One region of the Sphingobacterium sp. UBA5639 genome, then DNA from elsewhere that is predicted to be linked to it. Evidence: riboswitches for the same ligand, from Rfam matches in the RefSeq annotation. Region 1 holds a riboswitch; each other region holds the start of a gene.

Region 1 (3,160 bases):
CCATCACCGAGAAGAACAAAGCTTTGGTCGGATACATCTTTTAGTCGATTGCCTCTATAATAGACATTCCAACTGTCTTTGGCATATCCTTCATCCAGTATTTTAAAGCTGGGCGCAGAGACATCTTTAATCTTAACGCCACGATAATAGGCATTCCAACTATCTTTGGCATATCCCCAACCAAGTGATTGGAAAGAATGTGGCGATACATCTTTAATCTTAACGCCACGATAATAGGCATTCCAGTTGTCTATTGCATAAGCATTGCCGAGGTCTTTGAAAGATCGTGCATCGACACCTTCGACCATCTTATCCCTGTAGAAGATCCGGTTGCCTATGTTGACATAATCGTTTTCTCTGTCATGTCGAAACGTCGTCTGAGACGTAGATCTTTTATTGTGACGACCTTGTTGAGCAATACTTTTCTCCAATATACATAGCAATGCAAAGGAAATAACAAGCATATTTTTTAAGTGGATAAAGGCCATAATGTATCTGTTTTATAATATGATATTTATATTGAATCCCTCCTTTATGACCAAGATAATTCACCGAAGGTTTAATCATTTTATCATTTTATTTCTCGTTATCCTTATCCGTTTCAAATGCAACTATTTTGGAATCCAAATATTTTTTTGTATATTGCTGGTTATGAGTTTTAAAGAAAAATTAGAGAACTGGCGCACGTCAATCAATCGCGCCGGTAGTGGTGAGGAATTGTATATTTTGCTTTTGAACTATAAAAGGTTTATCAACAAAAATTGGGTGGACGATTTTGGCGATCCGGGCAACTGGAAATCGGAATTAAATCAGGTCATCAGCAAAGTAAGAAACAAGGTGGATGTAGCAGATATCAGAGCCTGCCAAGATTTATCGTCCTATCAGGACGATGCCCGGCAGACCGCACATTCACTCAATCATACGTTAAAATATCATCACTCATTGACAAAAGGGTAGGCTAGGCCTACCTTTTTTTGCCGATAACGATTACTGTAAAGGAATCAGGACATTCTGTTCCAAGCGTACAGGGACATGCTTCACCGAGGTAAAACCGTCTTCCTTGGAAATGATGTTGGAAAGATCCAATCCTCTTTTGGAGAACGTACTGATCAAAGCTGTTCTAAAGGTTGCCTTGGCTGAACCCCAGCCTTGTCCCAAAATGGTGTCATTGTTGAGCTGTATCAGTTCATCTGTTGAGTAATAACTGAATTTTTCCAGTAAGTGTTGGTAAAGATTTGTTGTAGTAGCCATACAATTTAAAAATTTAAAGGATTAAACCATAAACTGTATCCAGATCTTGTTGGGGAAAATAATCGTTCAGCGACGTTTATTTTGGTCGAAACCCGTATTAATTTACCACCGCGGTGCCTGCACTCGGTTGGTATTGCATCATGCAATTCTGAATACTCTACAAATATAGTAGATTATTTTTTATAATAAAAAATATTTTTGTTTTTAAGGGTAAATGGGCGTTAGCAACAGGAATACGGAGGTCAAAAGCGAGGCGCGTGGTTGGCTGTGATTTGGTTATGAAGCGGATAGCTGGGCGAAAAATTTATCATGTTACTGTAATCTCATCGAAAATACTTTTAAAAATAGAGATAAGACAATACTTTTGCGCCATGAATAGAATTGCGGAAATTAACGAATACATTGCTGCCGAACGCGAGGTATTATTGCAACACCCTTTATATCGTAAGATCAAAACGATCAAGAATCTACGTTCTTTTACAGAAGGGCATGTGTACGCTGTATGGGATTTTATGTCTTTACTAAAAGCTTTACAGATTAAATTGACCTGTACGACTTTACCTTGGTTTGCGAGTGAGCATCCATCAACACGCTATCTAATCAACGAAATTGTATTGGCTGAGGAGTCGGATGAATACATTGATGGCCGCCGTTTGAGCCATTTTGAGATGTATCTGGACGCCATGGATGCCATGGGTGCCGACCTTCATCTGGTCAACAAATTTATTGCTCAAGCCAAAAAATCGAGCAACATATTCGATGTCATTGCAACGACCACATTGGACAAGCGGATCAAAGACTTTTTGAATTTTACATTCGAAGTGATTGCTGAGGGCGAGGTGCATAAAATTGCTGCAGCATTTACATTTGGACGCGAAGATCTTATCCCGGGAATGTTTACCTCTATTTTGGAAGAAATTAAAACAAACTTTCCTACAGCCAATCTGGATAGCTTTATTTATTATTTTCAACGCCATATTGATCTTGACGGCGACGAGCATGGACCGTTGGCGATGCAGATGATCACAGATCTTGCGAAGGACGATGAGGTTAAATGGACGGAAATGAAAGAGATCAGTAAAGTTGCGCTACAAAAGAGAATCCAGTTGTGGAATGCAATAGAAGATTCCTTATACGGATAATCTATTATTATACCGTCGAGAAAGGCCTTTCAAATCATGATTTGAAAGGCCTTTTTTATGTGCTGTAAAAAAGGATATTGTAAGGACTTCTTGGCAGATATTGGTCTTTTTGTTTGAATTGATGAAAAAATGTCTTTTTTCCATAACATATTGGCGTTTGTGAAGAAATCCAAGTTCCAATAAGTGTCTAAGTTTGCAACGCAAAAAAATTACATAGCACACGTGAACTTTTTTCCTCCCTATTGGGCAAAAGGCATACTAACCATGGGATTGTTAGTATGCGCTATTTCGGACACCTTCGCCCTCGATTCTTTGCGTATGTCGCTGAAAGACATGATCGACAAAGCACTACAAAACAGTAAATACATCGAGCAGTCCTATTTGCAGCTCAAAGAAACTGAGGTGGCAGTACAGCAGCAACGCATGGAGTTGCTCCCTAAGATTTCCGCCAGAGCTTCTGCTAGTTATGCAAGTAATATGCCTGTATATGACCAGGGGCTTTTAAATAAACCTTCCCAGCATGATATCATTCATTACTTGTACGATAGCGGCCTGGATTTTTATCTGAACCTCTACAATGGGCATCGGGACCTAATGAAAATAGAGTCCAAAAAACTGGAAAATGAGCTGGCTAGAATCGATTGGAAGAATGCCGCAGCACAGACGAAATTGGAGGTTTGCAATCTTTTTTTGGATTTGGAACTGTCGTATAGTAACCGATCTTTAATCGAGCAGGATATTGCTGATCAACGGGTACAGCTCAAGGA
Region 2 (3,160 bases), on a different contig from region 1:
TCTGAATAATCCGCTTTTTCGATTTGCGGTTCGGATGGCTCTTCTTTTTGGAACAGGTGCATTGATCGGTATTTTATTTTTGGATTTTAAATATACCTATTGGATCTTACTGACGATCGCTATTGTTGCCAGGCCAGCATTTTCAATGACAAAAACCCGTAATATAGAACGTATTGTCGGTACATTCTCGGGTATTATAGTTGGTGTGTTCTGCTTAATTTCTATTCATTTTCTTCCAGCACTCCTAACCATAGCTGCATTGGGTCTTTTTGGATTCTTTTTGTTCAACCGATCTAATTATATGGTCAGTGTCATCTTCATTACCTTGGGAATTGTGATTGCGCTCAATCTGTTCGAAGGGAACATCAATCTCATTTTAGGCAGCCGAATACTTTTCACACTGATTGGAGCATTCTTGGCTATAGCGGGTTATTTCTTGATACCTGTACGCCAGAGCACAGGCATGGTTCAGCTGGCAAAAGAGGTATCCCTTTACAACGCGCATTATTTCCAGATCATCAATAACCGTCTGTCGGACGAACGACAAAGTTCGTTTGATATACGACTGGCTCGTAAAAAGGCGCAGACCGCCATGGCCCTGTTTTCAGACGCCATCAATCAAATGAAACAAGAACCCGAGCACAAATGGATGGATTGGTCACATATTCACCATTTTCAAGCACTCGCATATCAGGTCAATTCCCATTTGGTGGGCCTCTCGCTATCTTTAAACAAAAAGACGAATCGCCACCTCGCCTATGATATCCATAGTAGAATCGATGCGCTTAAACCTCTTCTAACAGATTTAAATCAAACTGCAGAACGGATCAATTTAAAGAAATCATAATACCCGATTGACAGTTACTTTTGCGGTTTCATCGGAAGATATGCGATTCCAATCGGCATGTTATTCAAAATTCCTTTAACTAAAAAATAGCATTTCTTTTGCTTTAATAAAAAAAGAGTTTATATTTGTGTCGTCTTCGAAAGAAGATTTCTAATCAACACCTCCCTTCATCAGTAGGTCTTGATTTATAAAGAAGTGGCGAGAGACTGGCTCAATGACCCACTGGCAACCTTCAATTTGTTTGAAAAGGTGCCAATTCCTGTCCAAAACAATATCGTTTTGGAGCATATAAATGACATAAGACAATGATTATTAAATTACTGAAGTCCATTAAAAATTCAGGTTCAACACAAGTGAACCGCACGATAAGCGAAAGTGTAACCCATCGTACAATTGTATCGATGCGAATGCGTATGCATATGCACTTCCATGCTTGTTAAAAATCATTTCCGTTTTCTTGGATAAAGATTTAACAGACCCTTCAAGGAGGTGTGTATGCTTCTCTTTTTACTTTGCAATTTCTTTTTGAACCCTTAAAATCTGATATATTATGTCTTCAAACAAAAATTTAAAATTCGAAACTCTTCAGGTTCACGCTGGCCAAGTCGCTGACCCTACTACGGGATCTAGAGCAGTTCCTATATATCAAACAACATCTTTTGTATTTGAAAATGCCGAACACGGCGCAAACTTATTTGCATTAAAGCAGTTCGGTAATATTTATACACGGATTATGAACCCTACTACGGATGTTTTCGAACAACGTATTGCGGCACTGGAAGGTGGAGTTGCAGCTGTTGCTGTTGCATCCGGCCAGGCGGCACAGTTTATAGCTTTAAATAATATTTTGGAAAGTGGTGACAATTTTGTTGCGGGATCCAACTTATACGGCGGTACATTCAACCAGTTTAAAGTTTCTTTTAAGCGCCTAGGCATCGAAGCTCGTTTTGCAACAGACGCCGAAGCAGATAAAATTGAAGCGCTCATTGATGATAAAACAAAAGCAATCTATGTTGAAACAATCGGAAACCCAAGTTTCAATATTCCCGACTTTGAAAAAATTGCTGCCGTAGCAAAAAAATATGACTTACCATTAATCGTCGACAATACTTTTGGAGCCGGAGGTTATTTATTTAAACCTCTGGAGTATGGTGCAAATGTGGTTGTTGAATCGGCAACTAAATGGATCGGTGGACATGGCACAAGCATTGGCGGTGTCATCGTCGACGGCGGAAACTACAATTGGGGCAATGGAAAATACCCGCAATTTTCCGAACCATCTGAAGGCTATCATGGTTTAGTATTTTCCGAAGTTTTCGGTGAAAGCGGACCATTCGGAAATATTCAATTTGCCATTCGGGCGCGTGTGGAAGGGCTCCGGGATTTCGGACCAGCACTCTCCCCTTTCAATTCATTTTTATTATTACAAGGACTTGAAACCTTGTCTTTGCGGGTGCAACGCCATGTAGACAACACTTTAGAGGTCGCAAAATGGCTTGAGGCGCATCCACAGGTAGAAAAAGTAAACTATCCGGGATTAAAAAGCTCTCCGAGCTTCGCTAACGCACAAAAATACCTTAAAAATGGCTATGGCGCGGTACTTTCTTTCCAGCTTAAAGGTGACGCAGCGCAAAAGGCCAATAGCTTTATCGACAGCTTAGAATTGATCAGTCATTTAGCCAATGTTGGTGATACGAAGTCATTGATTATTCATCCAGCAGCTACAACCCATCAACAATTGAGTGATGAAGATCAAGCCAATGCCGGAGTCTTCAAAGGCTTATTACGTCTTTCTGTAGGAATAGAGCATATTGATGATATCAAAGCTGATTTACAACAAGCTTTTGATAAAATTAAATAATCAGATTTTTTCGGCTTAAAACTTAAACGTGAAATGAGTAAGCATATATATCTGCACCCGGAGCCTTTTGTATTTGAAAATGGAAGAGAGCTTAATGATTTACAAATCAGTTATGAAACATTTGGCAAACCCAACGCAGATCGCAGCAATGTGATCTGGGTTTGCCATGCATTAACGGCCAATGCAGATGTGCTGGATTGGTGGTCCGGTCTTTTTGGAACAGGTGAGTTGTTTGATGCAAACGATTATTATATTATTTGTGCCAATGTCATAGGATCAGCATATAATAGCAGTAATCCGCTATCTGTAAACCCAGCAACCGGACAACCCTATTACCTATCTTTCCCCGAATTCACAGTGAGGGATTTGGTTCACGCACATCAAGTCCTTGCGGACCACCTGGAAATCAAACAAATAGAGATCCTTATCGGGGGGTCATTAGGCGGTCAACA
Region 3 (3,160 bases), on a different contig from region 1:
GCTTTTATTGTCCCTTTCGCATTAACCTGTCGCGCTCTTCGGAAATAAACAACCATCGCGATAGCCGGGATTGCTAAAAGATTTAATAGATGCACTCCGATCGAAAGCCCCATAACAAAAGCAATAAAAACCAGCCAACGATCGCTACCGTCTTCATCTGCACGGACTTCCCACTTTAAAATTGCCCAAAATACGACTGCTGTACATAACGAAGACATTGCATAAACTTCAGATTCTACCGCCGAATACCAAAATGAATCGCTGAAACTAAATGCCATTGCACCGACAACTCCTGCGCCGAAGATCTGCAGGTAGGTTGACAAAGGAGCTTGTTTGTCTTTGTTGAGTAGCTTTTTAGCAATGGCGGTTATTGTCCAAAATAAAAAGGTAACAGTAATTCCACTGCAAACTGCAGAACCTATATTCATCCAATAGGCGATCTGCCCCTTATTCCCTAAAGCGAGATTAGAAAATATATTCTGAATAAGAAGAAACAATGGTGCTCCCGGTTGATGTGCCACCTCCAATTTATAGGCACAGGCTATAAATTCACCGCAATCCCACCAGCTTACCGTCTTTTCAACTGTAGCGATATATACACAGGTGGCAATTAGTCCGCAAGCAAAACCGAGTAGAGAATTTAATCTATTGTACGTCATAAGGTCAATTGGTCTATTGTTAAAATCCTTTTTAGCACTTTAAGTTAAAAAGTTATCCTGACTCCGACACACGAATTAACACTATTTAACACCAGTACCTGACTATAAACAGGCTATTCAACGCTGAATATAGAGATCGACCTAAACCACGCTGCCGAGACTTTCAACCTATTTCAGGCTTTCACAATGAATATTATCATAAAAAAAGGGAGCTTATCTGCTCCCTTTTTTATCATTTTATGAGTTAGGCTAGTTTTTCAACAATCTTCTTTGTTGGACCAGGATTACTCATCGTATAAAAATGTAATACCGGAGCGCCAAATTTAATCAGCTCCTGACACTGTTGTACCAACCACTCTTCACCTACCTGTCTGACGTCGGCATTCGTTTTACATGCCGCGACAGCGTCACTCAGTTCCTCTGGAATATCTAAATGAAAAATTCTTGGCAAGGTCACCAATTGCTTTTTTGTTGTCAGTGGTTTTAATCCCGGAATAATGGGCACATGGATTCCATTGTCCCTACATTTTGTTACAAATTCCTTGTATTTTTCAACATTAAAGAACATCTGAGTCACAATAAACTCTGCTCCCATATCGACTTTTTGTTTCAGATATTTAAAGTCAGTATTGAAATTTGGAGATTCAAAATGCTTTTCGGGATACCCGGCTACTCCGATGCAAAAATCAGTCTTTTCCGACGTGATAATGTCTTCATGCAGATACTTTCCTTTATTCATATCGGTTACCTGTTCCAATAGGTCTGTTGCAAAAGCATGTCCACCATCGGTTGGTATAAAATCGGCATCGCCCTTACGTGCATCACCCCGCAACACCAAAACGTTATCTATCCCCAGGAAGTTCAAATCGATCAATGCATTTTCAGTTTCCTCTTTTGTAAAACCCCCACATATCAAATGTGGCACCGCATCCACTTTATATTTATTCATGATTGCAGCACATATCGCCACTGTCCCAGGACGTTTACGATAGGAAACACGTTCCAGCAATCCACTCGCATGCTCTTTATAGATATAATCTTCCCGATGGTAGGTGACGTCGATAAAAGGAGGTTTAAACTCCATCAGTTCATCCATGGTTTTAAAAATACTTTGGATGCCCTGCCCTTTCGCCGGTGGCAATAGCTCAAAAGAAAACAATGTTTTTCCTTTGGCATTCTGGATATGATCGATAATCTTCATTAAAAAACTGTTTTTAGTTTGGTTGGCTTACATCGAAACGCACACGTCGAGGAATCGTTTATCTACATGTAACTTATCTTTCCCACATGGAGTAGGGTAGAATTTAGCACCTTGAACAATACAGGTTGCTAAGGCTTCAACGGGTCTAGTCCCTCGGCCTTTCTCTATAAGCGTTGCTAATATCGTTTTAAAAAATCAAAAGACAAAAATTATTTTTCGAAAAGGCAAAAATAGCAGCAAAAAGACTTCAATAAACGATGTTTCAACGTCACTTTAGCTTTGTATCCATGCAACGACAGGATTCTTCACCATACCAATAGTTAAAGACCTAGAAAAACCAGTAGAATTAACGATCGAGGATCATAGACAGCGAAGAGATTGACTATGCCACAAGAACATTGGCTAAAGATTAGCTGCCAAAGAATTTCGTAAATTTTTGAGATAAAATGTGACCAATAAGAGTCCTGTAACATGGTACTCCTCTTTCGATCCATATTTAAATCCGTCAAATAAATAGTGATAGGCGACTAATGCCTCTTTTTCGTTGTAAAATAATTCCTTCCAAGAATCAGGAACATCTGCCCATGCCTTGAGCACAATGCCATTCTCGGCATAAATAATTGGTGATTCGACACCATCCATTCGATAATCGTGATGAGTACCAGAGCTTGATATGTGTTGGAAATAAGCGATAGAATAATCTACAAAATTCAAGGCCCTGGCTTTTATCTCCTTTTCACTTTCCGATTTTACCGGAGCATTTCGCCATAAATTCACTTGGCTATCAAATTTACTGGGCGTTTCCCGGATAAGGGTTTTATCTAACGCAAAGTTGATATAAAGTCTTTCACTAGTGGGTATACGTGCTGAGCTAAACTGTGAAAAATCACCTCTCAGCTGAACAAAATCTTTTTTTATTTTAACAATATCCAAAGCGACACTACCTTTTTTCTCATCCGTCAATTCTAATCTATCACCGTCAAATTTATACTTACCAAAGAGTAAGATATCATCAATCGCCATGACAAACTGGTCCTTATCATGAAGCGAAAGAAAGGATCGGTATAGAATAGGATCATTACCATAGGTATCTGCCTCCACATTTTGGGGAGATTCTCTTTTTAATTTATGATACTCATCATTTGGATAGCCCAATATCATTTGGTAGTTGCCTTCAGGAAACTCCTTTTTCTTCCCAAAGAAAGTACACGAAGACAATGAGAGTGTGAATAACAGCAGTAATAACGGTTTCAAAATCAATTAATAATTATGGCCAATAGTAATATTAATATATAAGGAC
Region 4 (3,160 bases), on a different contig from region 1:
CGAACATCTTTCGTTTGTGGGAATGAACCGATAGTTGTGGTCGGGAACGCCGGTAAGTTGAATTTCGCTTGTTGCGCTGCTTTACGGTCTGCAAATGCTGAAGTGCGTTTTGCATCGTCATCAGTAATATTGCTTGTACGTGTTTTAACCTCTGGTTTGTGGATCAATGGAGAGGTACGGCGGCTTTCAGCAGCCGCTTTGTTCGCTTCGAAGCGTTTTGCTGTTTCAGCATCAACTTCTCCCTCCGCTAGTACGGCTAAGTCTTTTACTTCAGCTAATTTTTGTTTAGCAAATGCTAACCAGTTTTTTACTTCAGCTGGTAGCGATTGTTCATTGTGTTCATTGTCTAAGTCAAAAGGAACGTGCAACAGTGATGAAGAAGGAGCTACCCATACACGGTCTTTTCCTAATGCATCAACAGCCTGTTTGATTTTAACCAATGATTTTTCGTAATCATTTTTCCAGATGTTACGGCCTTCAACAATACCTAAAGATAATGTTAATGAAGCAGGAACTTTAGCCAATACCGTATCCAATTGATTTTCACCGCGTACCAGATCCAAATGTAAAGCATGGATAGGTAGGTTAACTGCGATATCTTCGTTGTCTTTTAAAGATTCGAAGTAAGTCGTTGCGATTAATTTGATATTTTTTGCTGCTGCAGCTAATTTTTCGAAAGTAGGTTGATATAAAGCTTTTACTTTAGCATCTAAATCCAATGCTAAGAAAGGCTCGTCAATCTGAACATATTGTGCACCAGCATCAGCTAGTTTAGCTAGTATTTGCTCATATACTGGAATAAGTTTATCCAATAAATCGATACGGTCGAAGCCAGCTTCTTTTTCTTTACCGATCAAAAGGTATGTAATAGGACCTAATAGAACTGGTTTAGTATCGATGCCCAATGATTTTGCTTCGTTGTATTCATTTAAGAATTTTTCGGAAGTCAATTTGAATTCTTGATCTTTGGTGAATTCTGGTACCATGTAGTGGTAGTTCGTATCCAACCACTTGGTCATTTCCATTGCAGTCACGTCGATTCCTTCTTGTTGGAAACCGCGCGCCATGGCAAAATATAGATCTAAACTGTAATTGTTGTCTACTTTATTCAATAAAGAATGGTAGCGAGCAGGAATTGCACCAACAGTGAGGGTTAAATCCAATACTTGATCGTAAAAAGAGAAATCATTGGAAGGGATCAAATCTATTCCAGCATCTTTTTGTGTTTTCCAATTGCCTTCACGAATTTTTTTTGCTGTGTCCAATAATTCCTCAACAGAAGATTTTTTAGCCCAATAGGCCTCATTGGCTTTTTTCAATTCGCGGAACGCGCCCACACGAGGGTAACCTAAATTGTTAGTCAATAACATAATGAATGTTTTTAATATTTCTTTTTCAACTATATTTCTTGCTAGAGAGAGAAGGACACACTAGAATTTGGTGACTTCGGCTTATCATTCCCATATCAAGTAGGGTAGAATTTAGCACCTTGTCAAGGGACAGGTTGCTAAGGCTTCATCGGGTCTATTCCCTCTGCCTTTCTCTATAAGCGACGCTAAGTTAGAACATTTCTTTTTGAAATGCAAATTTTTTATAAAAGTGCGTCAATTTTTTATATTCTACTAAGGATGAAATTGTTTTGTTCTTTTATTTTCATCCACGAATTCGAGTAAGTCACGCTTGAATACGTGTGTAGCATAAAAAGGGGAATGACTATATTTTTCATTCCCCTTTTTTTAGCTGACCAAAAGTTTGTAACCTTTTCCGTGCACATTGACAATTTCAACTTTGCTATCTTCTTTTAGATATTTACGAAGTTTACTGAGAAATACATCCATACTTCTACCCGTAAAATAGTTATCATCATGCCATATTTTTAACAACGCTTCTTCCCGGGTCAGCACATCATTTTTCTTTAAGCAAAGCAAGCGGAGTAGTTCAGCTTCTTTCGTGGAGAGTTTTTGCATCTGTCCTTTGTAAGAAATCTGCTGACTTGTATAATCAAAGAAATAATCGCCAATTTCAAATTTATCCGCAACCACTTCTTCTTCTTTGTCTCGAACACTGCGTTTCAGCAAAGCATTGATGCGGAGCAATAATTCTTCCACTCGAAAAGGCTTGGTGATATAATCATCTCCTCCTAGCTCAAAGGCTTCGGTCTTATCTTCCATCATCCCCTTTGCTGTGGCAAAGATAATAGGAACAGTATTGTTTGTTTTTCTGATTTCACGTCCAACTGTAAATCCGTCCTTTTTTGGCATCATGACATCAAAAATACAAAGGTCGTAGTTATTTTTTTTGAATTGAGAAATCGCTTCATCTCCATCCGTGCATAATGTGACGTCAAATTTTCCCTTTAATTCGAGATAGTCTTTTAAAAGATCCCCCAAATTAGGATCATCTTCTGCTAATAATATCTTTTGCATAATGAATATATTAATTTTCACCAATGTCCCTTGATGCTGATAAATCAGCCTTCCTCAACCTTTGAAATTTTTTAAAGAGGAAATATACAAAAAAGGAACGTTTTATTTTTTAATAGGCAAAATTACTTCAAAGGTCGTGCCTTTATCTTTTTCACTTTTAACTGTAATTTTTCCGTTCAGCCTTCTCAGAATGTCCTGTACATAACTTAAGCCAAGGCCAAATCCTTTGACATTATGAACATTCCCAGTTGGAATACGGTAAAACTGGTCGAAAATCTTTTGCAGGTGATCCCGGCTCATCCCAATACCATTGTCGGCTATGGTGACAACAATGGTGTCGCCAACATTTTTTGAATTGATGTTGACATGTAAATCTCCTTTGCTGTACTTGATGGCATTATCCAAAAGATTGTAAAATACATTGGAAAAATGTAACTCATCACCAACGACAACATCCTTGGTCGCTGCAAGATCTATACTGAATTTCCCGCCAATATTTTGCATCCGTAGCTGCATACTGTCCGTTACTGCCGAAACAAGATCATTGATGCATACTTCTACCTGGTCGAGTTTTAGCGTTTCTTTTTCTAGTCTTGCCAAATCGAGCACACGTTCAATATGATTTCCGAGTCTAACATTTTCGTCGTAGATGATATTAGCCAATTTCTGAACGCGCTTGTGGTCGGCATTGATGTCTGGATCTTTAAGTGACTCACTGGCAATCATAATTGTTG

What was found. A riboswitch is a leader RNA that binds a small molecule or an ion and turns the genes downstream of it on or off. The one in region 1 is predicted to bind S-adenosylmethionine.
Region 2: linked by a shared signal. The riboswitch ahead of B4Z90_RS19550 (O-acetylhomoserine aminocarboxypropyltransferase/cysteine synthase family protein) and the one ahead of B4Z90_RS00080 (5-oxoprolinase) in region 1 are both predicted to bind S-adenosylmethionine.
Region 3: linked by a shared signal. The riboswitch ahead of B4Z90_RS17850 (methylenetetrahydrofolate reductase) and the one ahead of B4Z90_RS00080 (5-oxoprolinase) in region 1 are both predicted to bind S-adenosylmethionine.
Region 4: linked by a shared signal. The riboswitch ahead of metE (5-methyltetrahydropteroyltriglutamate--homocysteine S-methyltransferase) and the one ahead of B4Z90_RS00080 (5-oxoprolinase) in region 1 are both predicted to bind S-adenosylmethionine.

The regions. Positions count from the first base shown of each region.
Region 1 is NZ_DIJR01000001.1:14,806-17,965, forward strand. Features, by position in the region: gene B4Z90_RS00070 (DKNYY domain-containing protein) at 1-488, opposite strand, end outside; gene B4Z90_RS00075 (hypothetical protein) at 652-957, shown strand; gene B4Z90_RS00080 (5-oxoprolinase) at 988-1,251, opposite strand; SAM-I-IV-variant riboswitch at 1,319-1,412, opposite strand; gene B4Z90_RS00085 (DUF3050 domain-containing protein) at 1,623-2,393, shown strand; gene B4Z90_RS00090 (TolC family protein) at 2,658-3,160, shown strand, end outside.
Region 2 is NZ_DIJR01000030.1:77,647-80,806, forward strand. Features, by position in the region: gene B4Z90_RS19545 (FUSC family protein) at 1-847, shown strand, start outside; SAM riboswitch class I at 1,030-1,142, shown strand; gene B4Z90_RS19550 (O-acetylhomoserine aminocarboxypropyltransferase/cysteine synthase family protein) at 1,398-2,708, shown strand; gene B4Z90_RS19555 (homoserine O-acetyltransferase family protein) at 2,742-3,160, shown strand, end outside.
Region 3 is NZ_DIJR01000029.1:222,188-225,347, reverse strand. Features, by position in the region: gene B4Z90_RS17855 (DUF2723 domain-containing protein) at 1-659, opposite strand, end outside; gene B4Z90_RS17850 (methylenetetrahydrofolate reductase) at 904-1,860, opposite strand; SAM riboswitch class I at 1,931-2,033, opposite strand; gene B4Z90_RS17845 (hypothetical protein) at 2,263-3,114, opposite strand.
Region 4 is NZ_DIJR01000006.1:119,767-122,926, forward strand. Features, by position in the region: gene metE (5-methyltetrahydropteroyltriglutamate--homocysteine S-methyltransferase) at 1-1,370, opposite strand, end outside; SAM riboswitch class I at 1,449-1,552, opposite strand; gene B4Z90_RS06265 (response regulator transcription factor) at 1,737-2,426, opposite strand; gene B4Z90_RS06270 (sensor histidine kinase) at 2,529-3,160, opposite strand, start outside.